3 regions of the Nonomuraea sp. NPDC005730 genome follow, and region 2 is predicted to be linked to each of the others. Evidence: riboswitches for the same ligand, from Rfam matches in the RefSeq annotation. Region 2 holds a riboswitch; each other region holds the start of a gene.

Region 1 (9,290 bases), on a different contig from region 2:
TGCTGCGCGAGCTGACGACGGCCTTCACCCGCCCCTGAGTCCAGCCGTTCGTGAGCCGGCTCGCGGCCTTGCGCCGTCCGGGCCGGCTCGCGGCTTTTCAGCCGTTCGTGATTGGGCTGCAAGTGGCGGGTCCTACGGTGATGCGCATGTCACGACGATCTCTCGCCGCCGCCTCGGCTGCGGCCCTGGCGACCCTGGCGGCCGTGCTCGCCGCGCCCGGCGCCGCCTCCGCCGCCCCCGCCCAGCAGCTCAAGCTGCGCGGCGGCCTGACGCTCTACATCCCGATCGAGTGGGTGGTCCACCGTACGGGCGGCGACGTCGTCCAGGTGGTCACCGGACGGTGCGCCAAGCCGCAGGGCTGGGGCTCGCCGGAGTGCGACGCGTTCTACATCCTCGGTCCCGGCGCGATCAAGCGGGGCGCCGAGGGGTTCGGGCCCTACACGGGCAAGGACCCGTACTACCCGGCCAGTGACGTGCAGCCCTGCCCGCTCAACCGCAAGTGGGGCGAGGTCGTCGGGCCCAAGGTCACCAGGGGCTACCGGCAGATGGGGGCCGGGCACAAGGCCGCCTACAACGCCTGGCAGGCCACGTGCGTCAGCTACTCGGGCGGCGGCGTCAAGGCCCGCTTCACGCAACGCGAGTGGTACCTGCCGAAGAGCCGGATCCTCGTCGTCGACCAGTGGGACACGCCCGGCCTGGCCGACACGCTCAAGTACGCCGACTGGAGATGAGCACCCCGGCGACCGCCAGGCCGATGACCACAGGCACCAGCAGGAACGCGTTCCCGGTGCCGTAGCCGTCGGCCAGCGCGCCGAGCAGCAGCGGGCCGATCGCCATGGCGGCGCCCGCCCACACGGGCGAGGCGGCCGCCGCCCGGTCCGCCCGGTCGCCGGAGGCGCTGATCAGCGTGCTCAGCGCGAGCGGGAACTGCAGCGACGCGCCCAGCCCGCTCAGCGCCAGCCCCACGTACGACAGGATCGGCGCGGTGCTCGCCCAGAACAGCACCCAGCCGAAGGCCATCAGCCCCAGAGCGCCGGCCAGCAGCGGCGTGGCCGGCAGCCGCAGCGCGAGCTGCGCGCCCGCGAACCTGCCCGCCGCCATGCCGCTGACGAACGCCGTCAGCCCGGTCGCCGCGACGGCCGCCGTCACGCCCGTCCTGAGGGCGAACAGGTCGGCGGCCCACAGGTTGAACGAGAACTCCAGCGCCACGCAGCAGAACAGCACGCCGCCGGCCAGATGGAAGCGCCACCCGCCGCCCTCCCGCGCCGGGACGGCCTCCCCGGTGATCACGTCGCCCCGCCCTCCGGCGGCCCGCCGGGGCGCGGGCCAGGAGCGGCCCAGCGCCAGCGCGAGCAGGGCGCTGACGGCCGGGGTGACCAGCAGGGCGGACCGCCAGCCGAGCGCGCTCTGCGCCACCTGGCTGAGCACGAACGTCGCCACCATCCCCACCAGCACGCCCACGGCGTTGGCCTCGCTGAGCGCGGCCGGTCCGGCGGGCCCGTGGTGGTCGCTGAGCTCGGCCATCGCCGCGTAGAGCATGACCGAGCCGAAGCCGCCGGCCACGCCGTAGCCGAGCAGCGTCAGGGGCAGCGCGGAGGTGGCCATGACCAGCAGCACGCCGGCGTTCATCCCGGCCAGGCCGAACCAGCACGTCGAGCGCCGGCCGAGCAGCCTGGTGAGCAGGGGGAGCGCGAGCCCGGCGCCGATCGTCCCGACCGCCATGGCGGTGCCGTGCAGCCCGGCGACGGTGGCCGTGGTGCGCTGGTCGGCGCGCAGGAGCGGGAGGGCGGCGCTCAGGCCGTACACGAACGTGGCGAACGTGCCGAGCAGGAAGTAGATGAGCCAGGTCGGACGGTCCCGGACGAGTCTGATGGGCACTGAGACCGTCGACACCCGGCAGCCTCCGTCATTGGCAGTGAACCCGACTTCTCATGTTAAAGCAGGGCGTCGAGTTGGGACTCCAGCCACTTGTGCGGCGGCAGCGCGGTGGCCGCCTCGTGCAGCCGGTCGCGGCGCCGCCTGCGTTCGTCCTCGGGCATCACCAGCGCCTCGTGCAGCGCGTCCGCCGTGCCGCTCACGTCGTAGGGGTTGACCACCAGCGCGTACGGCCCCAGCTCGGCCGCCGCCCCCGCCTCGCGCGAGAGCACCAGGGCGCAGCGCGGCGACAGGACCGGCCCCTCCTTGGCGACCAGGTTCATGCCGTCGCGGATGGGGTTGACCAGCAGCACGTCCGCCAGCCGGTAGGCGGCCAGCGAGCGCGGGTAGTCGTCGTTGACGTTGAGGATGACCGGGTCCCAGTCCTCGGTGGCGTACTCGTCCTCGATCTCGCGCGCGCAGCGCTGCACCGACGCGGTGTACTCGCGGTATTCGGGCAGGTCGTGCCGGCTTGGGTAGGCGAAGGCCAGGTGGACCACCTTGCCGTGCCACTCCGGATGGGCGGCCAGGAACTCCCGGTAGGCCAGCAGCCCGCGCACGATGTTCTTGGACAGCTCGGTGCGGTCGATGCGGACGACCAGCCGGCGGCCGGCCACCTGCTCGGCCAGCGCGGCCATGTGCGACTCGACGTCGGGCTCGCAGGCCCGCGCCCACAGCGCCGCGCCGTCCACGCCCAGGCTGTGCACGCCGACGCGGGTCGTCCTGCCCTCGTGGGTGACCGTGCGGGCCGCGCGGTCCACCCGCGCGCCCAGCAGCGCCTCGCAGCAGTCCATGAACGCCGCCGCCCACCGGGCGGTGAGGAAGCCCGCGTGGTCGGCCCCCAGGATGCCGTCGAGCACCTCCCTGGTCACCGCGTCGGGCAGCAGGGAGAAGTACTCGGGAGGCGCCCACGGCGTGTGGCTGAAGTGGGCGATGCGCAGGTCGGGCCGCTCGGCGCGGAGCATCGCCGGGGTGAGCGTCAGGTGGTAGTCCTGGACCATCACGCGCGCGCCGTGCCCGGCCTCCTCGGCCAGCGCCAGCGCGAACGCGCCGTTGTAGTCGCGGTAGGACTCCCACTCGCGCCGGAACTTGGTGCCGAAACTGGGGGAGTTGGGGATGTCGTACAGCAGGTGGTTGACGAACCAGAGGGTCGAGTTGGCCACGGCGTTGTAGGCGCGGTGGAAGGTGGCCGCGGGGATGTCGAGCATCCGCAGGGCGCCCGTGTCGTAGCCGCCGCGGTCGAGCCGGCCCCCCGGGGCCAGGCGCACGGCGCTGCGGTCGCCGTCGGACAGCGCGGCGCACACCCACAGCACGCCGTGCTCCTTGGCCACCCCCGACAGGCCCGAGACGAGGCCGCCACCACCGCGTTTCATGGTCAGCTCACCGTCGTCGTCGACGGTGAAGGAGACCGGCCCGCGGTTGGACGCCACGAGAACGCTGTTCATTTGGGCTCCCTTCGCCCATAGGATCCCAGCTATGGCGCTAGATGAGCTAACCGAGGAACTCGCCCGCTCGGCCGCGGCCGGAGACCATCGCGCGCTCGGCGAGCTCCTGGCCAGGATCGAGCCTGACGTGATGCGCCACTGCGCTCGGATCCTGCCCTATCACCAGGACGCCGAAGAAGCCTCGCAGGACACTCTGCTGGCCGTGGCGCGCAACATCGGCCGGTTCGAGGGGCGGGCCAGGTTCAGCACCTGGCTGCACATCGTGACCGCCAACTGCGCGCGCACCACGTACCGCTCGCTGAAGCGCAGGGCCGCCGAGCAGACGTCGGAGGAGCTGCCGATGCAGAAGCCGGACGCGCGGCGGGTCAGCGTGATCGCCGGCTCGCGGCTCGACCTGCTCGACGCGATGGAGGCGCTGGAGGCCGACAAGCCCGACCTGGCCCAGGCGCTGGTGCTGCGCGACATCGTCCAGCTCGACTACAGCGAGGTGGCCGAGCAGCTCAACATCCCGCTCGGCACGGCCAAGTCCCGCATCCACCAGGCCCGCAAGTACGTGCAGGGAGTCCTCGGGGAGGACTATCGGTGAGACGTGTCCTCTCAAATCGTGAGACGGGCGGTTGTTTCCGCCACTTGAGAAGGTAGAGTCCTTTTCGACAACTGAATATTGCTCATCCAGAGGGGTGGAGGGACCGGCCCTGCGAAGCCCCGGCAACCCTCCCGGCTTGTGCTCGCGACCTGGCGAGGCCGACCGGGACAAGGTGCCAATTCCGGTTCGCGGTCAAGGTGGCCGCGGGCGAAGATGAGGGAAGGCCTCGCTTCATGTCGCTCGACTTTGGTCCTGCCGTCGCTCTGTCCTGCCGCGAGTGCGGCACGCGCTACCCCCTGGGCCCCAGCTTCGCCTGCCTGGAGTGTTTCGGGCCGCTCGAAGCGGCCTACTCCTTCGGCCAGGTGACCCGCGCGGACATCGAGTCCGGCCCCGCCAACATCTGGCGCTACCGCTCCCTGCTCCCCGTCCCCGCCGACGTGGCGAGCAAGCCCAACATGAACCCGGGCTGGACGAAGCTGGTCAAGGCCGGCAACCTCGGCAAGGCGCTCGGCATCCGGTCCCTGCACGTGAAGGACGACTCGGGCAACCCCACCCACTCCTTCAAGGACCGGGTGGTCGCCATCGCCGTCGAGGCGGCCAGGAACTTCGGTTTCCACACGCTCTCCTGCTCCTCCACGGGCAACCTCGCCGGCGCGGTCACCGCCGCCGCCGCGCGGGCCGGCCTCGACGCGTGCGTGTTCATCCCGGCCGACCTCGAGGCGGCCAAGATCGCCATGGCCCGGGTGTTCGGCGGCCGGCTGATCGGCATCGACGGCACGTACGACGAGGTCAACCGGTTCTGTTCCGAGCTGATCGGCGACCCGCTGGGCGAGCAGTGGGGGTTCGTCAACGTCAACCTGCGGCCCTACTACGCCGAGGGGTCCAAGACGCTCGCGTACGAGATCGCCGAGCAGCTCGGCTGGCGGCTGCCCGAGCAGATCGTCATCCCCATCGCCTCCGGCTCCCAGCTCACGAAGATCGACAAGGGGTTCAAGGAGCTGATCACGCTCGGGCTGGTCGAGGACACCCCGTACAAGGTGTTCGGGGCCCAGGCGGCCGGGTGCTCGCCGGTCTCGACGGCGTACAAGGCGGGGCACGACGTGGTCCAGCCGGTCAAGCCGGACACGATCGCCAAGTCGCTGGCCATCGGCAACCCCGCCGACGGGCCGTACGTGCTGGACATCGCCCGGCGTACGGGCGGGGGCGTCGAGGACGTCACCGACCCCGAGATCGTCGCCGCCATCAAGCTCCTGGCCTCCACCGAGGGCATCTTCGCCGAGACCGCGGGCGGCGTCACGGTGGGCGTGCTGAAGAAGCTCGTCGAGACGGGCAGGCTCGACCCCGAGGCCGAGACCGTGGTCCTGAACACCGGCGACGGCCTCAAGACGCTCGACGCGATCAGCGACGACGCGCGGCCCACCGCCGTGATCCGGCCCTCTCTCGACGCGTTCCGCGCGACTGTCTGACAATCCAGGAAAGGCAACAAAAACCATGAGCGTTTCTGTGCGGATTCCCACCATTCTGCGCACTTACACCGGGGGTAACGCCGAGGTGAGTGGCGAAGGGGCGACTCTTCGTGACGTTCTCGCCAAGCTCGACTCCGACTACCCGGGGATCGGCGCGAGAATTCTGGATGAATCGGGCAAGATTCGTCGTTTTGTCAACGTATACGTTGGCGAAGAGGATGTCCGTTTCGTCGAGGGGCTGGACACTCCCGCCCCTGAAGGCGCTCAGATCTCCATCATCCCTGCCGTCGCGGGCGGCTGACCGCCGGACCACCCACTCTTGAAGGCGCCCCTTGTGGGCGCCTTCTTGTTTTAGAACCAAATTCAACCTCGAACGACTCAGCCTTCGATGAAATTAGCGTTTTGTCGGTTGACTCTGTTGCCAAACCCCGTGCCACAGGTATGGTCGAGGGCGATCGTCTGGCTGATTTTCCCAAAAGTCATGCGATTACGGGTCTCGCGAAGGAATGGGCGAGATCTGCGAGCCCAGTAAGAGGAGTCGGAAGTGGCGCAGGGCACCGTCAAGTGGTTCAACGCGGACAAGGGCTACGGCTTCATCGCGGTAGACGGTGGTAAGGATGTATTCGTCCATTACTCAGCGATCATGATGGACGGGTACCGCTCTCTCGAACAGGGACAGCGTGTCGAGTTCGAGATCACGCAGGGCCAGAAGGGGCCGCAGGCGGAGTCCGTCCGCACGGTCTGATTCACCCTCGCTGGTATGCACCAGGCGGGACGTGCGGCAGCGCAGTCCGTACGGCTCGTCACTGTTCCTCCGTCGGCTTCGCACGGCGGGTCGCACCTTTGGGGCGGCTCGCCGTACGAACCGGCGCACCCGATGACCTGCCCGATGAGCTGGGGTGGGGTGCCCGTGGCTTGCACTCGGCAGGGTAGAGTGCTAAACAGTTCGTTGGCACTCTGTGTGGCAGAGTGCCAACAACTCGGATCGAGACGATGGGGTCTGCCGAACGGAGATGCAGGCCTATGCCGTCGCGGGCGTCGGCTCGATCCAGGACACGCCACCCTGCATCTGGGAGGTCTAGCCTTATGGCAGCCAAGATGATCGCGTTTGACGAGGACGCCCGGCGCGGTCTCGAGCGCGGTATGAACCAGCTCGCCGACGCCGTCAAGGTGACCTTGGGCCCCAAGGGGCGCAACGTCGTGCTGGAGAAGAAGTGGGGCGCTCCCACGATCACCAACGACGGTGTCTCCATCGCCAAGGAGATCGAGCTCGAGGACCCGTGGGAGAAGATCGGCGCCGAGCTGGTCAAGGAAGTCGCCAAGAAGACTGACGACGTCGCCGGCGACGGCACCACCACGGCCACCGTGCTCGCCCAGGCTCTGGTGCGCGAAGGTCTGCGCAACGTCGCCGCCGGCGCCAACCCGATGGCCCTGAAGAAGGGCATCGAGGCCGCCGTCGAGCGGGTCAGCGAGGAGCTCTCCAAGCTGGCCAAGGATGTGGAGACCAAGGAGCAGATCGCTTCCACCGCCTCCATCTCCGCCGCCGACCCCGAGATCGGCTCGCTCATCGCCGAGGCGATGGACAAGGTCGGCAAGGAAGGCGTCATCACCGTCGAGGAGAGCAACACCTTCGGTCTCGAGCTGGAGCTCACCGAGGGCATGCGCTTCGACAAGGGCATGACGTCGATGTACTTCGTGACCGACTCCGACCGCATGGAGGCCGTTCTCGAAGACCCGTACATCCTGATCGTCAACAGCAAGGTCTCGGCCAACAAGGACCTGCTGCCGCTGCTCGACAAGGTCGTGCAGTCCGGCAAGCCGCTGCTGATCATCGCCGAGGACGTCGACGGCGAGGCCCTGGCGACCCTGGTGGTCAACAAGATCCGCGGCCTGTTCCGCTCCGTGGCCGTCAAGGCCCCGGGCTTCGGCGACCGCCGCAAGGCCATGCTGGGCGACATCGCGATCCTGACCGGCGGTCAGGTCATCGCCGAGGAGGTCGGCCTCAAGCTCGAGACCGCCACCCTCGACCTGCTCGGCCGCGCCCGCAAGGTCGTGGTGACCAAGGACGAGACCACCATCGTCGACGGCGCCGGTGACGCCGAGGCGATCTCCGGCCGGGTCAACGAGATCCGCGCCGAGATCGAGCGCACCGACTCCGACTACGACCGCGAGAAGCTGCAGGAGCGCCTGGCCAAGCTGGCCGGTGGCGTGGCGGTCATCAAGGCCGGTGCGGCGACCGAGGTCGAGCTCAAGGAGCGCAAGCACCGCATCGAGGACGCCGTGCGCAACGCCAAGGCGGCCGTCGAGGAGGGCATCGTCCCCGGCGGTGGCGTGGCGCTGCTGCAGGCCGGCGCCAAGGCGTTCGACAAGCTCGAGCTCAACGGCGACGAGGCCACCGGCGCGGCGATCGTGAAGAAGGCTCTTGAGGAGCCCCTCAAGCAGATCGCGGTCAACGCCGGCCTCGAGGGCGGCGTCGTCGTGGAGAAGGTGCGCAACCTGACCCCGGGCGAGGGCCTCAACGCCGCTACCGGCGAGTACGTCAACATGTTCGACTCCGGGATCATCGACCCGGCCAAGGTGACGCGCTCCGCGCTGCAGAACGCCGCTTCCATCGCGGCGCTCTTCCTCACCACCGAGGCCGTCATCGCCGAGAAGCCCGAGAAGACCCCTGCTGCTCCGGCCGGCATGCCCGGCGGCGGCGACATGGACTTCTAGGCCTCGCCTGGTCGCTGACGCATCAGAAGGCGGTTCGGATCTCCAAGGATCCGGCCGCCTTTTGTTGTGTCCGGTCCCGTCACGTTTAGTAGTTATTGACTACGGACAGTAACGAAACGAAGTGACGATTCACCGCACAAAGGAGTAGTTACATGAATTCCCGCACCGCGCGCGTTCTCGGGCTCGGAGCCGTCATGGTGGCCGCCGCGGCCGCCATGACGATGCCCGCCCAGGCAGACGACCACGGCTACCTGGACGAGGCCCTGGAGTACGTGGACGTGCCCTACTGCGCGGGCTACCTGGAACTGTACGACCGCGACTACTGCGCCTCGCCGTCGAGGTGGACGTCGTCGGACGAGCGCGGGGAGATGTCGGAGGAGGGCGAGGACAGGTCGTCGGAGGAAGGCGAGGACAGGTCGTCGGAGGAGGCCGACGACAGGTCCGGCGAGCGCCAGGACGCCTCGGACGAAGGCGCGGACATGTCGGGCGAGCGCCAGGACGCCTCGGACGAAGGCGCGGACATGTCGGGCGAGCGTCAGGACGCCTCGGACGAAGGCGCCGACATGTCCGGCGAGCGCGAGGACGCCTCGGACGCCTTCGAGGGTCAGACGGCCGGCGAGAGCGAGGACCTGTCGTCCAACGCGCCCGGGGACATCACGTTCTCGGACGAACTGGTGCAGGGCGACTGAACCCCGTCTGGTGACGCCGGGCGTACGAACCCGACGCGGCACCACGGCGAAGGCGCCCCGTACGTGAACGGGGCGCCTTCGCCGCGGTGTTGTGCCGGTCTCAGACGCCGAAGTGGGCGACGATGTGACCGCGGGCCAGCGTGTTGGCGGTGATGTTGAAGCCGACCACCGCCGGGCTCGCGTCGCTGCCGACGCCCAGCTCGTCGACCCCCAGCGCGTGCACCGTGAAGACGTAGCGGTGGGGGGCGCCGGGCGGGGGAGCGGCGCCGCCGTACTCTTTGGTGCCGTAGTCGTTGCGGGCGTGGGCAGCGCCGGCGGGCAGGCCCTTGAAGTCGGGGCCGGTGCCCGCGCCCCTGGGCAGCTCCGCGGTGTCGCCGGGCAGGTCGAACAGCACCCAGTGCCAGAAGCCGCTGCCGGTGGGGGCGTCGGGGTCGTGGCAGGTGACGGCGTAGCCGCGGGTGCCCTCGGGGGCGCC
Region 2 (9,290 bases):
GACCCGGCGGCGTCAGTGACCGTTCGGAACCGGGTCGCCCATCAGGTGGGTTGCGCGTTCCGTGCGCAGATGGAGTGCCGTGCGGCCCATGCGTTGTGTCGACACCAGGCCCGCACCCCGCAGTGCGCCCAGGTGTTGTGAGACCGCGCTCGGCGTGATGCTCAGGCGGGTGGCCAGGGCCGCGGTCGTCAGAGGTTCGGCCAAGGCGGCGAGGATCTGCGTTCTCGTCTGGCCGAGCACCGGGATCAGGCCCGTCAGCGCCGGTCGGGGCGACTCCCAGAGCAGGCCGACGCCCATCGCCGGATAGCGGATCGACGCGGCGGTGACCGGGGCCTTGTCGACACCCACGTCCGGCCAGTTGAAGACGCTGGGCTGCAGGACCAGGCCATGCCCGCCGGTGTCCACCGTGTACACGGAGTGCGGGGTGCGCCGGCCGTGGACCACCAGCTGGCCGTCGTCCCAGGCGATGTCGCGGTGCAACTCGGCGAACAGCGCCTGCACCCCGCCCTCCACCAGGGTCAGCGCGCGCCGGCCGATGTCGGCCTCCAGCACGGCGCACATCCGGCCCCACTGTGGCGCGATCAGCAGTTCGTGGCAGCGATGCAGCGCCTCGGCCAGCCGTGGCAGTACCGTCGCGGGCTCGGGGGCGTCCTCGGCCGGCATGCCCAGGACCGCGCCGTACTCGTGCCGGAAGAAGTCCTCCTGCGTGGCGCGTACCAGGTCCAGCTCCGTCGCGATGGCAGGCAGGCGCTGAGCCGGTGCCGGGAACAGGAACGACGGCAGCGGCCCGGCGATCAGCGCGCGCAGCAGCGGCAGCTCGCTCTCGCGCGCCAGCAGCGGGCGCGCCTGGCGCACCCAGGACCGGTGGACGGCATGACCGCCCGTACCGAACAGGATCCGCAGCGCCAGCACCGTCTCGCCCAGCGGTGAGACGGCGAATCGCACCTTCGCGACCGACGCCGCGGTGAACCTGATCTCGACCGCCATCCGCCCTCATCATGTAGGTGTGGCTAAACGATAGCCGAGGCGCGGCGTCTCCCCGCAGGCTGGCGGGCATGGACTTCTTCACCTCCTACGACGGCATCGAGCTCGCCTACCACGTGTTCGGCGACGGTCCCCCTGTGGTCTGCCTGCCCGGCGGGCCGATGCAGGCTTCCGCCTACCTCGGCGACCTCGGGGGCCTCTCGGCGCACCGGCAGCTGATCATGGCGGACCTGCGGGGCACCGGCCGGTCCGCCGTGCCGCCGGACACCGCCTCGTACCGTTGCGACCGCCTTGTCGATGACGTCGAGGCCCTGCGCGAGCACCTTGAGCTCGACCGGATGGACCTGCTCTCCCATTCCGGGGGCACGAATCTGGCCGTGCTCTATGCGGCCCGCCATCCGGAACGCGTCAGAAGGCTCGTCCTGGTCGCTCCGAGTGTCGCCGCCGTCGGCATCGGGATCACCGAAGAGGTCCGGCGGGGGACCGCCCGGTCGCGCGAGGGCGAGCCCTGGTTCCCGGGGGCGTTCGCGGCCCTGGAGAAGGTCATGTCAGGGCAGGCCACCCGTGACGACTTCCAGGCCATCGCGCCGTTCTGGTACGGCCGTTGGGACGAGACGGCCCAGGCGCACAAGGCCGCCGAGGACGAGCAGCGGAACAACGAGGCGGCAGCCGTGTTCGGCTCCGACGGCGCCTTCGCCCCCGATGCCACCCGTGCCGCGCTCACCCGCTTCACCTCGCCGGTGCTGCTGCTCGCGGGCGAGGTGGACCTGAACTCCCCTCCCGCCGCGGTGACCGAGCTCGTCGCGCTGTTCCCGCACGCCGAGCTCGTCGTACAGGCCGGGGCAGGGCACTTTCCGTGGCTCGACGACGCCGACCGGTTCGTGGCCACCACCTCGGCGTTCCTGGGCCAGGCGCCCCTGCCCGGCGAGGGGCCCTTGGCTACCGTCTGCCGGTCTTCATCGAGCGCTCGCTGAGGCCAGGCGGGTTGTGAGGGTTCGCCGGACGGCCGGCCATTCGGATGCGACCACCGCGAACATCGCCGAGTCCCGGAGCGAGCCAGGTGAAGCCGATCTCGATCGCGCGCAGGGCCGGCCGATCCGGCCATGGCCGCGGGTCCCGGAATCCGGTGCACCCCACGGCCTTCCCGTCACGCACCCGGATCTGCGCGAACGGCGTCAGCCCACGCCTGGCCAACTGCGTCGCCACGTAGGCCCGCATCTGCCTCCCGCTGGGAACCAGCGTGAATCCGTAGGACACCCGGTCCTCCTCGGCCGCCGCGGCCAGGTCGACCGCGTGCTCCATCGTCGGCGGCTCCAGCCGCACCAAGGAACCGGCGAGCACGGGAACATCGAGCTGAACGCTCATCAGACCTTCCTCATCGTGCCTGGCGTTGGCACCTTGCCCGGACCGGGCAGGTTGCCGGACCGTCACAGGGCCAGGTCCCTCGGATCCTCTGGATGATCACCTGAGGCCGATCCTCCCCAACGACCGACGACCTCGTCAACACAGGAGGGCGACGGCGGCAGCGCGGAAACCCCAGCCGGACACAGCCCGGCTGGGGATTTCTGGTCGGGGACCTGTCAGCCGTCAGCTGGTGAAACGTCCCTCACGGGTGTACTTGCAGGCCCCGCTGAGGCAGTTGGGGCTGGAGCCCCAGCCGTCGTCATAGCTGACCCTGCGGTGCAGCTTGATCTTGCCCTTGACCTCTTCCGCCTGGAGACCGGGGCCGACCTTCCTGTCCGCCTGCTTCCACCAGCTGGTGCCGTTCCAGTAGTACAGGCGGTGCCGGGCCCACAGGTAGCTCGGCGAACCCGCCGGCAGGCAGTTGAAGATGAAGCTCTCCGCGCGACGCTCCTTGAAGCCGCCGAAGTCGGGGGTGGTGAACGACTTGGGCGCCAGGCCGGCCTGGCCGTTCTCGTGCCACAGGTGCCAGCCGAAGTGTTCGGCGGTGCATGAGCCGGAGAGCACGGCGCCGGCCGGAGCGGTCAGGCCGCGTACGGTGACCGGCTCGCTGGTGATCCGCCGTCCCCGCAGTTCGGCGGGCAGGTCGGCGCCGTGGTCGTCGACGAGCCGCTGGGGCACCGGCACGTCGGGCGGGGTGATCTCCAGGTAGGTCTGCAGGTAGCTGTTGCTCCGGTCCCAGTCGATGAGCGGCGCGCGGCCGATGATCCCGAGCTGGGACATCCCCACTTCGTCGGAGGGCTGACTGTCGGAGAAGGTCACGGTGAGACCGGTCGTGTACTCGATGGACGCGAGGGGGATCTCCCGGTCGCTTCTCTCGGGTTCGGCCGCGGCCGGGGAGGAGGCGAGCACCATCGTGGCGGCGGTTGCTGCGATGAACCTCATGTCGCTCCTTGCGGTAGATGACGGCCCGCGCAGAACGTTAGGCATCGGCCCTTTCAACGGCCTTGAAAATGAGCCCGGCACATACTTCCGGCGCGCCGGGCCGGAACGTGGCTGAAACCCTCGCGGCGGCGTCATCGGCTCATGGAACCACGGTAAGGGTGAGGGTGGCCGTGTGGTCGAGGGCGACGCCGTCGGCCAGCACCGTGATCGGGTAGGTGCCGGACGCGGTGCTCGCGCCGACCGTGACGGTCAGCGTGGAGGTGGCGCCGGTGGTGATGCTCGCCGGGCTGAAGGAGGCCGTCATGCCCGCCGGAAGCCCCCTGGCGTACAGCGAGATCTGCTGCGGGCCGCCCGAGACGACGGCGCTGCCGACGGTGACGCTCACGGTCTGGCCGGGCTGCACGGCCGCCGCGGTGGGGTCGACCGCGACCGAGAAGTCGCACGTGTACGGCTCCCCGGCGCGGACGGGCACGCGGACGGCGTTCCACGCGGCCTTGACCGTGTTGTACTCCAGGCACGACCCGGGGAACATATCCAGGGCCGCCTGCAGCGAGGCGCGGCGGGCCATGGTGTGCGGCCAGGAAGTGGTCTTGCGCAGCAGCGTGCCCATGTAGATCTGGCCCGCCTTGCGCGCACCGAGCCCGACGATGGAGGAGGAGTCGCAGGTCGGGCTGGGCGGCTGACCGTTGGTCGGGTTGCTGCCCTCGGCCAGCAGGTAGAACCAGTGGTTCTGGACCCCGGCCCCGACATCGGGCGGCATTGACGGCACCGCGCTGCTGAAGCAGTCGGGGTGGCCGGGGATCAGCGACGGCTTGTACATGTAGCGGATCGGGCCGGTTCCGTCGACGTTGACCTCCTCGCCGACCGTGTAGTCGGGCGGGTCGAGGGTGGCGGGCTGGTTGGCGTACTGCTCGGTCAGCGCGCCGAAGATGTCGCCGGTGGACTCGTTGAGTATGGCCTTCTCGTTGTCGCCGAGGTCGATGCCGGGCGTGGTGGCGAAGACGGCGTGGCCGTACTCGTGCGCCACGACGTCCATCGCGGTGAGCTGGCGGCGGTTGTCGGAGGTGTGGCCGAAGACGGCGTAGTTGCCGTTCCAGTAGGCGTTGACGGCGTTCAGGCCGACGCGGGCGGGGTAGCCGTCGCCGACGCCGTTGAAGCCGGAGCGTGCCAGCCACGCCTTGAGCATGTCCCACTCGGTGTCGATCGCGTAGAGCACGTCGACGCAGGCGGTTTCGAAGTTGGTGCCGGTGCCGTTGCCCCAGTTGTCGTCGGGCCCGGTGTAGGCGGAGCCGTTCTGGCCGCCGCAGCGCACGTTCCGCCGTACCGGGTCGATCATGGCGAAGGACGCGCCGGTCCCCATGGTGCCGATGGTGACCGGGTTGCCGTTGTAGTAGCTGTTGCCCACCCCCTCCTTGACCTCGTCGGACTTCAGGACGACCGCGCCGGTCAGCGCGTCGACGAAGACGTGCAGCTTGCTCTCCCTGCCTCTGATCGCGCCGTGGACGAGCACCTCGTAGGCCAGCCGGCCGCGTCCTTGCGCCATGACGACCAGCCGGGGTGTGGCGATCGAGGAGACCGCGGGCAGCTGGCTCCCGGCCACCCGGGCCGCTTCGGCCGCGCTGAGCCTGGGCGTGGTGGCCACGTCCAGGGGGCTGTCCTGGGAGACGGAGGTGCTCAGGACCTCGCCGGAGGCGGCGCTGACCACGACGAAGTCGCCGCCGTAGACGGGCAGCCCCGCGTACGTGCGGCTGTAGGGCGTGTAGCGAAGGCCACCCTTTCCTTCGATCGGGCTCTGCCGGACGTACGCGTCCTCGGGTGAACTGCGGAGCGGTGCGGGCCTGGCCTTCACCAGGAGGTCGGCGGGATCGCCTTTGGAGGCGTTCGCCGAGCCGGGGACCGAAGCGGCCACGAGCACACAGACGGCACTCGTGACCAGGGCTAACACGGTATTGCTTCTCATGCGGGCGCTCCTTTTGCGCTGGCGGGCGATGAATGGGGTCACCTGCATTTGAGTTGATGAACTACAAGAGGTCAATATCGAGGTAAATAGGCGGAAGAATCGGGATTAATCACCGTTAGGACCTGTAATTGGCCGAGCCGGGATTCGAGCGCCGAGGCGAACTCCCGGCTTGGCAGCGCCCAGCCGGGCGCGGGCCGCCGGTATCTGAGGCGCGCCGGACCCGCTCGGGAGGGGAGGCCACACACATCCCCAGGAGGCGCCCATGCCCAGGATCGGGCTCGAATGGCAGTTCCAGCGTAACGAGCTGAAGTTTCTGGCAGATTCCACGAACGGCTGGCAGGCCGAGGAGGCCCTGCCGTCCAAGGGACGGGTCTGCTTCTGGCAGGACCCCGGGGTGATCATCGAGTCCGACGGCGGCGACGTCGAGATCATCACCGAATCGGTGACGACGTGGGCGGCCCTGCGCCGTCAGCTCGTCTTCATCGGCGAGCTGCTGACCCTGCTGACGGGCCGTTCGCCCGACACCACCAAGCTTCCTGACACGTTCCTGCGGACCGACGAGCAGGAGGGCGACGCGACGACCGGCTCCAGGCGGTCGAGCAGGATCCGGACGAGCGTCAAGATGCAGGCCGTGCGCGTGGCCCAGGGGCACCTGAGGACCCACGACGACGTCCAGCCGACCGATGGCCTGCGCTTCGTGCCGAACACCAACGTGGGCAACATCATCACCGTGTCCCTGGCGGCGCCCATCAAGAGGTGCGACTTCAACCTCGCCGGCAACCCGGTGATGACGACCGTCTACGCCAAGGGCGACGTACTGGCCTTGACCGCCGGCAGGGACCTCGTCCACGGCACGGCTCAGGCCACCCTGGACGTGCCGCTGGCGGAGCTGCCCGACCGGCTGGGGATGCTCGGCTTCGATCCGAGTGACCGGGTGGGCACGTGGCTGAAGGGGCGCCACCAGACGGCCAACCTCATCGGGTTCGTCACGCTGATCCAGTACATGCTGTGGGTCTTCGCCCATCAGAACCTCACCTCCGGCGACGGGCCGAAGGCGGGCTTCGCGCTGCTGCCGCGGACCAACCTGCGCTCGGTCTACATGAACGCGCTGACGGAAGTGGAACGGTCCGCCTTCGACGCCATGGTCAACGCCCTGTCCGACGGGGACAAGGATTCCCGGGTGTGCCCCCGGCCGTACGGTCTGGGCGGGCGGCAGACGTATGACAACCAGCTCAGCCTCTTCTGGTGGCTGCGGTCGATCCAGGCCGGCGACCCCGGCCAGGGCAACGAGACGCTGGCCCTCCACATGAGCGGCGACGGCCCGCGCGGCATCGCCTACGATGCGATGTCCCCGCCTCGCGGCTACCCCGCGCACGAGGGCTTCCCCGGGCGACCGGCGGAATGGTTCACGTACTCCATGGGCCAGAAGACGACGCCGTACAAGGCGTCGCACGTGGTCGTGGAGTACCGGCAGACCGACCTCTTCGGCCTGAAGAACGGTATGGGAACGTACGAGCAGTTCGTCACCGCGGCGATGGTCGCGGCCGAGAGCGCCGGTCTGGACATGCCGCACTGACGGCTCAGGTGTGGGCGGGCGTGGGCTCGGCATCTCCCACCAGGTAGATGTCGGCGAGGGTGACCGCGTCGCGGTGGACGGCCGGCGGCGGGTCGGCTTCAGGCTTGTGGCCCGCACGGACAGGCCGTCCGGGCCAGTAAGGTCGGCGTCCATGTACCCGGTCACGATCGCCTCCCCGAGGCTGGCCCTGCGGGAGTTCGCCCCGACAGACGTTGACGGGCTTCTGGCCGTCTACGGCGATCCGCAGGTCACCGAGCACATGAGCTTCGGGCCCCGCGACCGTGAGCAGGTCGAGAGCACCGTAGCCGGCGTGATCGAGACGGCCCGGAACGACCCGCGGATGGACTACTGCCTCGCCGCGGTGCTGCCGGACGGCGAGCTGGTGGCGTTCGCGCGCATCTCGATCGACTTCGGCCACCCACTGCAGAACAGTGCCCAGATCGGGTTCGCGCTGCGCTCGGACCGGTGGCGTCAGGGATTGGGCGCCGAAGTCGTACGTCTGCTCCTGCGGCTCGGGTTCGAGCAGCTCGGCATCTACCGCATCTGGGGTGCGCGAAGCCCGTTCAACGAGGCGTCCGGGCGGGTCACGAGCAAGCTGGGGATGGTCGAGGAGGGTGTCATCCGCGGGCACCTGAAGCTGGCCGGCGGGTGGCGGGATTCGGTCGTCCACTCCATCCTCGCTCCCGAGTGGAAGGCGGCGTCCGGCTGAGCGAGCCAGAGTTCGTCACGGTGGAAGGGCATTTCCTCGTGGCAGGCATCCCGTGATGCGATCCTCGAAGCGAGAGGAGGCGACGTGACCGGCGGCGGACACCGAGGCCAGGACCCGCGTTCAGGAGAACGGGCCACGGACGACGACGTTCAGGCGGACGACGGGCGCCACGCCGCCGCCCTGGTGGCGGTGTGGCCTCTGCTCGGATTGCGCCTTGCCACCGAACGCCTTGGACTCGCCGTCCCCACCCCCGCTGACCTCGCGGATCTGTTCGACGCGGCCGCCGCCATCCAGCCACCTGGCCAGGCCCGCTTCCAGCAGTCCTTCCTCTACGGCTCATCACCTCCACCTGGCCATCCGCCTGGACGGTACCGCCATCGGCCTGCAGAGCATGTGGGCGACAGACTTCGCGATCAGCAGGACCGTCGAGACCGGATCCTGGATCGGCCTGGCCCATCAGGGCCGGGGCTACGGCACCGAAGCCCGCATGGCCGTGCTTGAGCCGGCCTTCACCCGAGCTCCTCTGCGGCTGGCCGGTTCTTCATGGTCAAGGCCAGGAGGATTGCGCCGGCGGTGAATGCGGCGGCGACGGTGAAGGCCGTGGTGACCCCCTCGGTGAGGACCTGGTGGGCCGGTCCGTGCGCAGCGCGTGTGGCTGCGCCGAACACCGTGACGAGGATGGCCAGCCCCAGCGCGCCACCGATCTGCTGCATGACATTGAGCAGGCCCGAGGCGGCGCCGGCGTCCTCGGCCCGGATCCCGGAGGACAACACGGTGGTGGCTCCCACCAGCAAGGTGCCCATGCCGAGACCGGCGATCATCATGGGGCCGAGCAGTGCGGAGACGTAGCCGGTCTGGGGCGTCAGCCGCGTCATCCACAGCAGGGCGAGGCTGATCGCCGCGGCGCCGACGGCGATCAGCGTCTTGGCGCCCAGGCGCGGCAGCAGCCGGGCGGCTGCCGCGGAAGAGGCCAGGATCACCAGGGCCAGCGGTACGAAGGCGAATCCCGCCTGCAGCGGGCTGTATCCGCGGACCTGCTGCAGGAACTGGGTGAGAAAGAAGAACATGCCGTTGCCCGCGGCCAGCACGAACAGCAGCACGACGTAGCCGCCGGCGCGGTTGCGGTCGGCGAACAGCCGCAGCGGGACGATCGGCTGCCGGGCACGGGACTCGACGGCCACGAACAGGACCAGCAGGACGGCCGCCACGCCGAGCGCGCCGAGCGTGATCGCGTCGCCGAAGCCCTGCTCGGCGGCGCGGATGAAGCCGTAGACGAGCGCGGTCATGCCGAGCGTCGAGGTCAGCGAACCCGCCAGGTCGAAGCGGCCCGGGTGGCGCTCGGTCTCGGTGACGAACAGCGGGGCCAGGATCAGCAGGACGATGCCGATCGGCACGTTGACGAACAGCACCCACCGCCAGGAGATCCAGTCGGTGAGCATGCCGCCGGCGATGAGGCCGATCGCGGCGCCGGAGCCGGAGACCGCCGCGTAGGCCCCCAGTGCCCGCGCCCGGCGCGCAGGGTCGGGGAAGCCCACGGTGATGAGGGCGAGCACGGTCGGTGCGGCGACGGCGGCGCCGATCCCCTGACCGGCCCGGGCCGCCAGCAGCATCCCGGCCGATGTGGCCAGCCCTCCGGCCAGTGAGGCGAGGGTGAAGACGGCCACCCCGCCGACGAGCGCCCGCCGTTGGCCGACGATGTCGCCCACGCGACCGCC
Region 3 (9,290 bases), on a different contig from region 2:
CATGTTCGACCACTTGTCGCCCGGCACGCCCACCATCGAGCCCGGATAGATGCCCGAGTAGACCAGGCCGATCAGGGCGAACAGGCCGGTCCACAGGATGCCGACGTCGTACCGCCGGGGCAGGACGACGATCCGGTCGTAGAAGAAGCCCGCCTGGTGGGCCAGACCCCAGACGATGATCATGTTGAGCCAGCCGGCCCACTCGTAGCCGTAGCGGAACCGCACGACGTCGACGACCAGGGCCGAGCCGCCCAGCCAGATGAGGGCCAGCACGTCGTAGCGCCTGTGCAGCCACAGCGCCACCGGCAGCAGCGCGATCAGCACCAGGTAGACGCCGAGGAACCACAGCGGGCTGAGCACGAGCAGCACCACCCGCCACATCCACTCCACGTGGGACGCCCAGGTGACGATCGCCCCGACGGAGATCCACACGCCGCACAGGAACAGCGCGGGCAGGGACAGCGCGCGGATGCGCCGCCAGACGAACGACCCGATGCCGACGCCGCGCGCCTGGGCCCGGTTCCAGGACAGCAGGTGCACGTGGCCGCCGACGTAGAAGAACAGCGGCAGCACCTGGAGCAGCCAGGTCAGGATCCACAACCCGGAGGTGAAGCCGAGCGGGCTGGTGGGCTCGGGCCCGCTGGGCTTCCACTCCAGGATCGTGAACGCCCAGTGCCAGACCACCACGACGATGAGGCTGAGGGCGCGCAGCCAGTCGACGTACTTGTCGCGTTCGGGAGTGCTCACTTGTCGATGTCACCCACGACGAAGAACATCGAGCCCAGAATGGCGATCATGTCGGCCACCAGGTTCCCGGGCAGCAGCTCGCGCAGCGCCTGGACGTTGCCGAACGACGCCGAGCGCAGCTTGAGCCGCCACGGCGTCTTGTCGCCCTTGGAGACCAGGTAGTAGCCGTTGATGCCGAGCGGGTTCTCGGTCCACGCGTACGTGTGGCCCTCGGGCACCTTGAGCACCTTCGGCAGGCGCTGGTTGACCGGCCCGGGAGGCAGCTCACGCAGCCGGGCGACGCACGCGTCGGCCAGGTCGAGCGAGACCTTGAGCTGCTCGAACAACACCTCGAACCGGGCATGGCAGTCGCCGTCGCGCCGGGTGACGACCGTGACCGGCAGCTCCCCGTAGGCCAGGTACGGGTCGTCGCGCCGCAGGTCGAGGTCCACGCCGGAGGCGCGCGCGATGGGCCCGCTGACGCCGTACTGGAGGATCTGCTCGCGGGACAGCACGCCGACGCCCTTGGTGCGGGCCAGGAAGATCTCGTTGTTCAGGATGAGGCCCTCGATGTCGGGCACCCGGCGGCGGGTCTCGGCGACGGCCTCGGCGACCCGGTCGAGCCAGCCGAGCGGCAGGTCCTCCTTGAGGCCGCCGACCCGGTTGAACATGTAGTGCATGCGCCCGCCGGAGATCTCCTCCATGACGGCCTGGATGCGTTCGCGCTCGTTGAAGGCGTAGAAGACGGGGGTGATCGCGCCCAGTTCGAGGGGGTAGGAGCCGAGGAACATCAGGTGGTTGAGCACCCGGTTGAGCTCGGCCAGCAGCGTACGCGCCCACACGGCCCTGACCGGCGTCTCCATGCCGAGCAGCCGTTCGGCGGCCAGCACGACGCCCAGTTCGTTGGCGAACCCCGACAGCCAGTCGTGCCGGTTGGCGAGCATGATGATCTGGCGGTAGTCGCGGACCTCGAACAGTTTCTCCGCGCCCCTGTGCATGTAGCCGATGATCGGCTCGGCCGTCTCGATGCGCTCGCCGTCGAGGGTGAGCCGGAGCCTGAGCACGCCGTGCGTGGAGGGATGCTGGGGGCCGATGTTGAGGATCATGTCCTCGGTCGCCAGCTCCTTCGCGCCGGCGCCGATCCCGACCACGCGTTCCGTCATAGGGCCCATGCTGCCACCGTCCCACGGGGTGATCCAGCGTGGGGGATGGTCAAGGAATCGTATGGCAACGCATCCCGAAGCCAGACATGGGGATCAATACCGGGAACGGGGGGAGAAAGCACTGTGAAGAGAGTCCTGTTTGATGTGGCGGCCCTGATCTCCCGGGTGGTACTCGGGGTGATCTTCGTGGCGCACGGCTGGCAGAAGTGGCAGGGCGGGCTCGGTGCCGCGGCGGGGCAGTTCCGGGAGATGGGCGTGCCCATGCCCGAGTTGTCGGCCGGCTTCGCCGCCATCGTGGAGCTGGTCGGCGGCGCGCTGCTGATCCTCGGCCTGCTGGTCCGGCCGGTGGCGTTGCTGCTGCTCATCGACATGATCGGCGCGATCGTCTTCGTGCACGCCGGACACGGGGTGTTGGCGCAGACCGGGGGATGGGAGCTGCCGGGCGCGCTCGGTGCGCTGTCCTTGATGCTCGCCGCGCTGGGCGGCGGCCGCATCGGCCTCGACGGCATCTTCCATTCGACGTACCGCCGCCGCAGGGAACGCCAGATCGCCGAGGACGACCTCGCCGCGCACCGGCCGGCCCGCCGCGCCGAGCCGACGACGGTCGTCACCGAGGGACCGGCCACGCAGGTCAGGCCAGAGGGCGGCCCGACGACGCCGGCCCGGCCCGAGGGCGAGGCCGAGCAGCCCAACGTGCCGAGGCAGCCCAACGCGCCGCGTCCCGGGCATCTCAACGACGAGGACATGAGGGACATCGACGCCCTGGTGTCCGACGAGCCGCACCAGCAGAAGCCGCCCAACCGCTGAGCTCAGCGGCTGACCAGGTCGCGCAGGGCCTCGATCAGGCGGTCGACGTGCTCCTGCGTGCTGCCGATGCCGATGGAGGCGCGGACCGCCGAGGCGGTGCCGTCCTCGCAACCTCCATCGGAGGTGCCCAGCAGGTGCCGGACGAACGGGTGCGCGCAGAACTTCCCGTCACGCACGCCGATGCCGTACTCGCCGGACAGCGCCTCGGCCACCTCCCGGGCCGAGTAGCCGTCCACGACGAACGACACGATCCCCACCCGCGGGTGGTCCGCGCCCCACAACGACAGCTCGCGCACCCCCGCGATCGAGGCCAGACCGGTACGCAGCCGGGCGATCAGGCGCTCCTCCTCGCGCACCAGCTCCGTCCACCCCGTGGCGGTGAGCGCGTCGCAGGCGGCGGCCAGGGCGATGGCGCCGAGCACGTTGGGGGTGCCGGCCTCGTGGCGGGGCTCGGGGTCGTCGTGCCACTCGGTGGTCTCGCCCACCGAGCGCACCGCGCCGCCGCCCTTCAGGTACGGCTCGCCCGCCGCCAGCCAGTCACGGCGTCCGACCAGCACGCCGGCGCCGAAGGGCGCGTACAGCTTGTGGCCGGAGAAGGCCACGTAGTCCAGGTCGAGCGCGGTCAGGTTGAGCCTGCGGTGCGGGACGAGCTGGGCGGCGTCCACCAGGATCCGGGCGCCGTGCCGGTGGGCGATGTGGGCGAGGGCGGCGATGGGCCACAGCTCGCCGGTGACGTTGGAGGCGGCGGTGACCACGAGCAGCTTGGGGCCCTCGATCCCGGCCAGCGCCTCGTCGGCGGCGCGGACGGCCTCGCCGGGGAAGGCGGGCGGCGCCAGGCGTACGGACCGCTCCCAGGGCAGCAGCGAGGCGTGGTGCTCGGAGTCGAAGACGACGACGGTCGTGCCCTCGGGCAGGCAGCCGGCCAGCAGGTTGGTGGCGTCGGTGGTGTTGCGGGTGAAGATGACGGAGTCGTCCGGGCGGGCGCCGACGAAGGCCCGGACCGTGTGCCGGGCCTGCTCGTAGCGGGCGGTGGTGAGCTGGGAGGCGTAGCCCGCGCCGCGGTGGACGCTGGAGTAGGCCGGGAGCGCGGCGGCGACGGCGGCGCTGACCGGCTCGAGACAGGGGGCGCTGGCCGCGTAGTCGAGGTTGGCGTAGCTCACCAGCCGGCCGCCCTTGACCGGCACTTCGAGGTCGGCGCCGAGCACGGCGGGGATCAACCGTCCGTAGGCGGCGGCAGGGGCGGTGGCCTCGGCGGCGGCCTGGGCGGGAACAGAGGTGAAGATCGTCAGAGTGGACACGGCACAGCTCCTCACGGGTCGGTCGGACCCCTGGAAGCAGCCATGGAGCCCGCGCTTGCCCGCCACACCTCGTGACGGACCAGGTCTTCACCCGGGGCACCCCGCCGCGGACGCGAGGGTTGCCGGCCAGCTAGCCGGGGCTTGTCGCTGGCACTCATGACCTACGACGGCACTATAACCGACACCCGGGCATGATTCGCAAGCTCGGCAGGTCAACCCGTCTCATAAGATGAAATAGTGCGCTTTGATCCCTGGAATCCGGATTTCGTCGTCGACCCCTATCCGGCGTACGACGAGCTGAGGCGCGAGGCGCCCGTCCGCTACTTCGAGCCGTCCAACCAGTGGCTGATCTCCCGGCACGCGGACGTGAACGCGCTGCTCCGGGACCGGCGGCTGGGCCGCGACTACACCCACGTCGCCACGCACGAGGAGTTCGGCCGGCAGCCCCAGCCGGAGTTCCAGGAGCCCTTCTGGCGGGTCAGCAGGAACGGCATGCTGGAGGTCGAGCCGCCGGACCACACGAGGCTGCGCCGGCTGGTGTCCAAGGCGTTCACGCCGCGCATGGTCGAGTCGCTGCGCCCGCGCGTCCGGGCCATCGCCGAGAGCCTGATCGACGCCTACGTCGAGAAGGGCGGCGGCGACCTGATCGCCGAGGTCGCCGAGCCGCTGCCGGTCACGGTCATCGCCGAGATGCTCGGCGTCCCCGAGCAGGACCGCCACCTGCTGCGCCCGTGGTCGGCCGACATGTGCGGCATGTACGAGCTCAACCCCAGCCTGGAGACCCAGCACCAGGCGGTGCGCGCGGCCGAGGAGTTCGAGTCCTACCTCAAGGACCTGGCCCGCGACCGGCTCGCGAACCCCGGCGAGGACCTGGTCAGCGCCCTGGCCGCGATCCCCGAGCTGACCCTCGACGAGCTGGCCGGCACCTGCGTGCTGCTGCTCAACGCGGGCCACGAGGCCACGGTCAACGTCACCGGCAACGGCTGGCGGGCCCTGCTGAAGAACCCCGGCGAGCTGGCCCGGCTGCGCGCCGACCGTTCGCTGCTGCCGACCGCCATCGAGGAGCTGCTGCGCTACGACACCCCGCTGCAGCTCTTCGAGCGCTGGGTGCTGGAGGACATCGATGTGCACGGCGTGCGGATCCCGCGCGGCTCGGAGGTCGCCTGCCTGTTCGGCTCGGCCAACAGGGACCCCGAGGTGTTCGAGGACCCGGACCGGCTCGACCTGGGCCGTCCGGACAACCCGCACATCTCCTTCGGCGCCGGCATCCACTTCTGCCTGGGCGCGCCGCTGGCCAGGATCGAGCTGACGGAGTCGTTCACCGCGCTGCTGGACCGGGTCGGGACGATGGAGCTGCGGGCGGAGCCGGTCTACAAGCCGGGCTTCGTCATCCGCGGCCTGCGCTCGCTCGACCTCGACGTCACCGGCTCTGGCTGAGCCAGCCGAACCCGCCGAGCCCGGCCGGATCGATCAGCTCGGCCTCCTCCGACGCCCTCGACAACGCGCGCACGTAGGCGCGCGGATCGGTGCGGGCGAGGTCGACCGGCGGCCGGGCGCCGGTGAGGCCCAGCGCCCGCAACATGTCACGCTGTGTGGACAAGGTTGTGGATATCGCGCCGGCCCGCCGCCCGGCCTCGGCGCATGCGTCGAGGGCGACGTGGGCGGTGATGTCGCAGGTCCCGTCGGGGACGGGGGCGACGACCGCGCCGTCGCGGTAACCGGTCAGCGTGCCACAGAGCGGTCGGTTATCCACAGGGTGTGCATAATCCACGGCTATCGCCCGGCCGCGGGCGAGGCGTACCAGAACGGAGGCCCAGGCGTCGTCACGGGGACGGCCGATCTCGGCGCGGGTGCCCACGTGCGGCAGCGGCCACCAGCGGTCGAGCCATTCGCGGTCGGCGGGCCGCAGCGGGCCGCCGAGACGCTCCTCCCCGGTCCGGGTGTTGACCATGACCAGACGCGGGCCGCCGGAGGTCTGCTCGGCCACGTCGAGCGGGATGTTGTCGAGCCACTCGTTGGCGACGGCCAGGCCGGCGATGCTGGACGGCAGGCAGCGGCGCCACTCGACCTCGTCGGGCAGCCCCGGGGGCCTGGGTGACAGGTCGACGCACGTGACCCGGAGCCGGTCGCGCAGAGCGGGCTCGGCCATGTCGAGGACGCGGCGGACCAGCATGCCCTCACCGGAGCCGATGTCGACCAGGTCGAGCCACTCGGGGCGGCCGAGGTCGGAGTCGACCTCCGCCAGCAGGGCCAGGACCGCCTCGGCGAACACGGACGAGGCCCCGACCGAGGTGCGGAAGTGGCCCGAGGGGCGTTCGCGGAGGTAGAAACCCTCCTCGCCGTAGAGCGCGCGCTCGGTCGCGGCGCGCCAGGTGAGCCACATGACGCTGACTATCTCATGACTCCAGCCATCAACACGCTAAGTCATTGATTGACTACACTTGGTCGCTACATTGCGCTAACGTTTACGTACTGTCACCGAGCGACTGCGTTTCGCCCATCCGCGGTAAGCGGCGAGCCGGATCGCTCCACCAAAGCATTGCGGCCGCCACGGCCGCATACTGAGAGGAGCCCCCCGTGAAGAAGACTCTGGTCATGGCAGGTGCCATTGCCCTGCTGGCGCTGGCGGCCCCCGCGTACGCCGACGACGTCACCCACGGCAACAACGGCATCCTGAGCGGCAGCCCGATCCACCTCCCCATCACCGCCGTCGTGCCCGTCTGCGGCAACAACATCGGCATCCAGGCCGTGCCGATCAACGGCTGCCAGGGGAGCCCCAACACCGCGGTCTACAGCCGCTGAGGCAGGGAGAGCCCGGACCGCTCGCGCGCGGTCCGGGCTCTGATCCCGGCCGGTCAGTCGGCGGATGACCGGTCAGTGCACCTCCAAGAGGTCGCATCCAGGCGGGCGTCGGGTTGTCAGGACCCGGCGCTCGTCGTCGTGCGTGGACCCCTCTCCTCATCTCTTTCGACAGGGGGTGCACGATTCGTATGCCCCTGTCGCATTTGTCATTAACTCAACGGGCGGTAAAGCGGCGGACATGCCGGATCTCGTTCGTCGGCCCGCGACATGCGCGGCGCCGCCCGCCGGTTACGCTGGTCGGCAGTGCCATCACGGTCGACAGGGGTGAGACGTCATGGACGCAGGTGATCGCCCGGCACGGCTGACCGTCGGCGTGCTCGGCGCGGGCAAGGTCGGCTCGGCGCTCGGCGCCGCGCTGGCGCAGGCGGGCCACCGGATCGTGGCCGCGAGCGGGGTCTCCGACAGATCGCGGCGGTGGGCCGCCGACCGGCTCGGGGTGGAGCTGACGCGGCCCGACGAGGTGGTGGCCGCCGCCCAGCTCATCCTGCTGACCGTCCCCGACGACGCGCTGCCCGACCTGGTGGCCGGCCTGGCCCGTACGGGCGCCGACCTCCAGGGCAAGCTGCTCGTCCACACCAGCGGCGCGTACGGCCTGTCGGTGCTCGATCCCGCCGCCGGGGTGGGCGCCCTGCCGCTCGCGCTCCACCCGGTCATGACCTTCACCGGCCGCGACGACGACCTCAACAAGATCACCGGCATCTCGTTCGGCGTCACCGCGCCCGACATGCTGCGGCCGGTCGCCGAGGCGCTGGTGATCGAGATGGGCGGCGAGCCGGTCTGGATCGCCGAGAGCGACCGCGCGCTCTACCACGCGGCCCTGGCCAACGCCGCCAACCACATGGTCACGCTCATCGCCGAGTCCGAGGAGCTGCTCGGGCGCATCGGCGTCGAGCACCCGGGCCGGATGCTGGGCCCGCTGCTCGGCGCGGCCCTCGACAACGTGCTGCGGCTGGGCATCGCCGGGCTGACCGGGCCGGTCGTCCGCGGCGACGCCGGCACGGTGCGCAAACACGTCGACGCGCTGATCCTGGCCGCTCCGGAGGCCGCCGACGCCTACATCGCGCTGGCCCGGCTCACCGCCGACCGGGCGCTGGCCGCGGGGCTGCTCAAACCGGAGGAGGCGGAGCGGCTGCTCGACGCGCTTGGGGGCAATATATGGACCTGACCGTCGGGTGTGGAGGGCAGCAATGGATCTGATCGTGGCCGGCAACCGGGACGACCTGGCGAAGGCCCGTGGCACGGGCCGGGTGGCGCTGGTCCCGACCATGGGCGCGCTGCACGAGGGCCACCGGTCGCTGATCAGGGCCGCCCGCGTGCGCGCCGACCAGGTCGTGGTCAGCATCTTCGTCAACCCGCTGCAATTCGGTCCTAACGAGGATTTTTCCCGCTATCCCCGGACGTTCGACGCCGACCTCGACGTGTGCCGGGAGGAGGACGTCCACGTCGTGTTCGCGCCCTCGCCCGAGGACATGTACCGCCCCGACCGCCAGGTGAGCGTCTGCGCGGGCGACATGGGCACGATCGTCGAGGGCGCCTCCAGACCGGGCCACTTCGACGGCGTGCTGACGGTGGTGCTCAAGCTGTTCAACCTGGTGCGCCCCGACGTGGCGATCTTCGGCCAGAAGGACGCCCAGCAGCTCGCCGTCATCCGCCGCATGGTGGCCGACCTCGACCTGTCCATCGAGATCGTCGGGGCGCCCACCGTGCGCGAGCCCGACGGCCTGGCCCTGTCCAGCCGCAACCGCTACCTGTCGGCCGACGACCGCACGGTCGCGCTGGCCCTGTCCCGCGCCCTGCGGGCGGGCGCGGCCGAGCTCACCGCCGGCGCGATCCGGTCCACCGCCCGCGCGGTGCTCGCCGAGGCCGGCGCCGATCTCGACCTCGACTACCTGGCGCTGGTCGATCCGGCCACGTTCAAGGAGGTCGACGACTCCTACGAGGGCTCGGCCGTGCTCGCCGTGGCGGCCCGGGTGGGCGGCACCCGGCTGATCGACAACGTCGTCCTGAGCCTTCGTCCCTGATCCGTACGGTGCCCCCGGGGCATGTCCACGCTGCGGCAGGCGTTATCGTCATAGTGACGAAATCGCCTCAGTGAGGAGACCCCCATGAGTGCACCGGCGATTCCCCCGCGTCTGACGGCCCCCGAACCCGGCTGGACCGTCGAGGCGGACGTGGTCGTCGTCGGCTCCGGCGTCGCGGGGCTGACCGTGGCGCTGCGCCACGCCGAGCTGGATCCCGCGGCCAAGGTCCTGGTCGTCACCAAGGACGTGTTGTCCGCCGGGTCCACCAAGTGGGCCCAGGGAGGCATCGCCGCCGTGCTCGACCCGCGCGACACCCCCGGCGAGCACCTGAGCGACACGTTGCTCGCCGGGGTCGGGCTGTGCGACACCAAGGCCGTACGGACCCTGGTGACCGAGGGGCCGGGCGCGCTGCG

Evidence for each region. A riboswitch is a leader RNA that binds a small molecule or an ion and turns the genes downstream of it on or off. The one in region 2 is predicted to bind S-adenosylmethionine.
Region 1: another riboswitch for S-adenosylmethionine. It lies ahead of thrC (threonine synthase); the one in region 2 lies ahead of ABZ444_RS18565 (GNAT family N-acetyltransferase).
Region 3: another riboswitch for S-adenosylmethionine. It lies ahead of ABZ444_RS29530 (aminotransferase class V-fold PLP-dependent enzyme); the one in region 2 lies ahead of ABZ444_RS18565 (GNAT family N-acetyltransferase).

The regions. Positions count from the first base shown of each region.
Region 1 is NZ_JBEXYK010000018.1:29,941-39,230, forward strand. It holds gene otsB (trehalose-phosphatase) at 1-38, shown strand, start outside; gene ABZ444_RS22205 (hypothetical protein) at 147-731, shown strand; gene ABZ444_RS22210 (hypothetical protein) at 709-1,893, opposite strand; gene ABZ444_RS22215 (trehalose-6-phosphate synthase) at 1,935-3,359, opposite strand; gene ABZ444_RS22220 (RNA polymerase sigma factor) at 3,391-3,945, shown strand; SAM riboswitch class I at 4,025-4,165, shown strand; gene thrC (threonine synthase) at 4,179-5,411, shown strand; gene ABZ444_RS22230 (MoaD/ThiS family protein) at 5,437-5,712, shown strand; gene ABZ444_RS22235 (cold-shock protein) at 5,956-6,156, shown strand; gene groL (chaperonin GroEL) at 6,498-8,126, shown strand; gene ABZ444_RS22245 (hypothetical protein) at 8,279-8,815, shown strand; gene ABZ444_RS22250 (YbhB/YbcL family Raf kinase inhibitor-like protein) at 8,916-9,290, opposite strand, start outside.
Region 2 is NZ_JBEXYK010000013.1:98,659-107,948, forward strand. It holds gene ABZ444_RS18550 (TetR/AcrR family transcriptional regulator) at 1-2, shown strand, start outside; gene ABZ444_RS18555 (DUF5937 family protein) at 13-987, opposite strand; gene ABZ444_RS18560 (alpha/beta hydrolase) at 1,056-1,958, shown strand; gene ABZ444_RS18565 (GNAT family N-acetyltransferase) at 1,924-2,349, opposite strand; SAM riboswitch class I at 2,357-2,448, opposite strand; gene ABZ444_RS18570 (hypothetical protein) at 2,572-3,330, opposite strand; gene ABZ444_RS18575 (M4 family metallopeptidase) at 3,470-5,290, opposite strand; gene ABZ444_RS18580 (hypothetical protein) at 5,553-6,866, shown strand; gene ABZ444_RS18585 (GNAT family protein) at 7,018-7,575, shown strand; gene ABZ444_RS18590 (GNAT family N-acetyltransferase) at 7,805-8,152, shown strand; gene ABZ444_RS18595 (MFS transporter) at 8,085-9,290, opposite strand, start outside.
Region 3 is NZ_JBEXYK010000031.1:20,974-30,263, forward strand. It holds gene ABZ444_RS29515 (acyltransferase) at 1-747, opposite strand, end outside; gene ABZ444_RS29520 (NADH-quinone oxidoreductase subunit D) at 744-1,889, opposite strand; gene ABZ444_RS29525 (DoxX family protein) at 2,013-2,696, shown strand; gene ABZ444_RS29530 (aminotransferase class V-fold PLP-dependent enzyme) at 2,699-3,994, opposite strand; SAM riboswitch class IV at 4,041-4,156, opposite strand; gene ABZ444_RS29535 (cytochrome P450) at 4,232-5,431, shown strand; gene ABZ444_RS29540 (SAM-dependent methyltransferase) at 5,415-6,377, opposite strand; gene ABZ444_RS29545 (chaplin family protein) at 6,572-6,796, shown strand; gene ABZ444_RS29550 (DUF2520 domain-containing protein) at 7,131-8,021, shown strand; gene panC (pantoate--beta-alanine ligase) at 8,044-8,877, shown strand; gene ABZ444_RS29560 (L-aspartate oxidase) at 8,962-9,290, shown strand, end outside.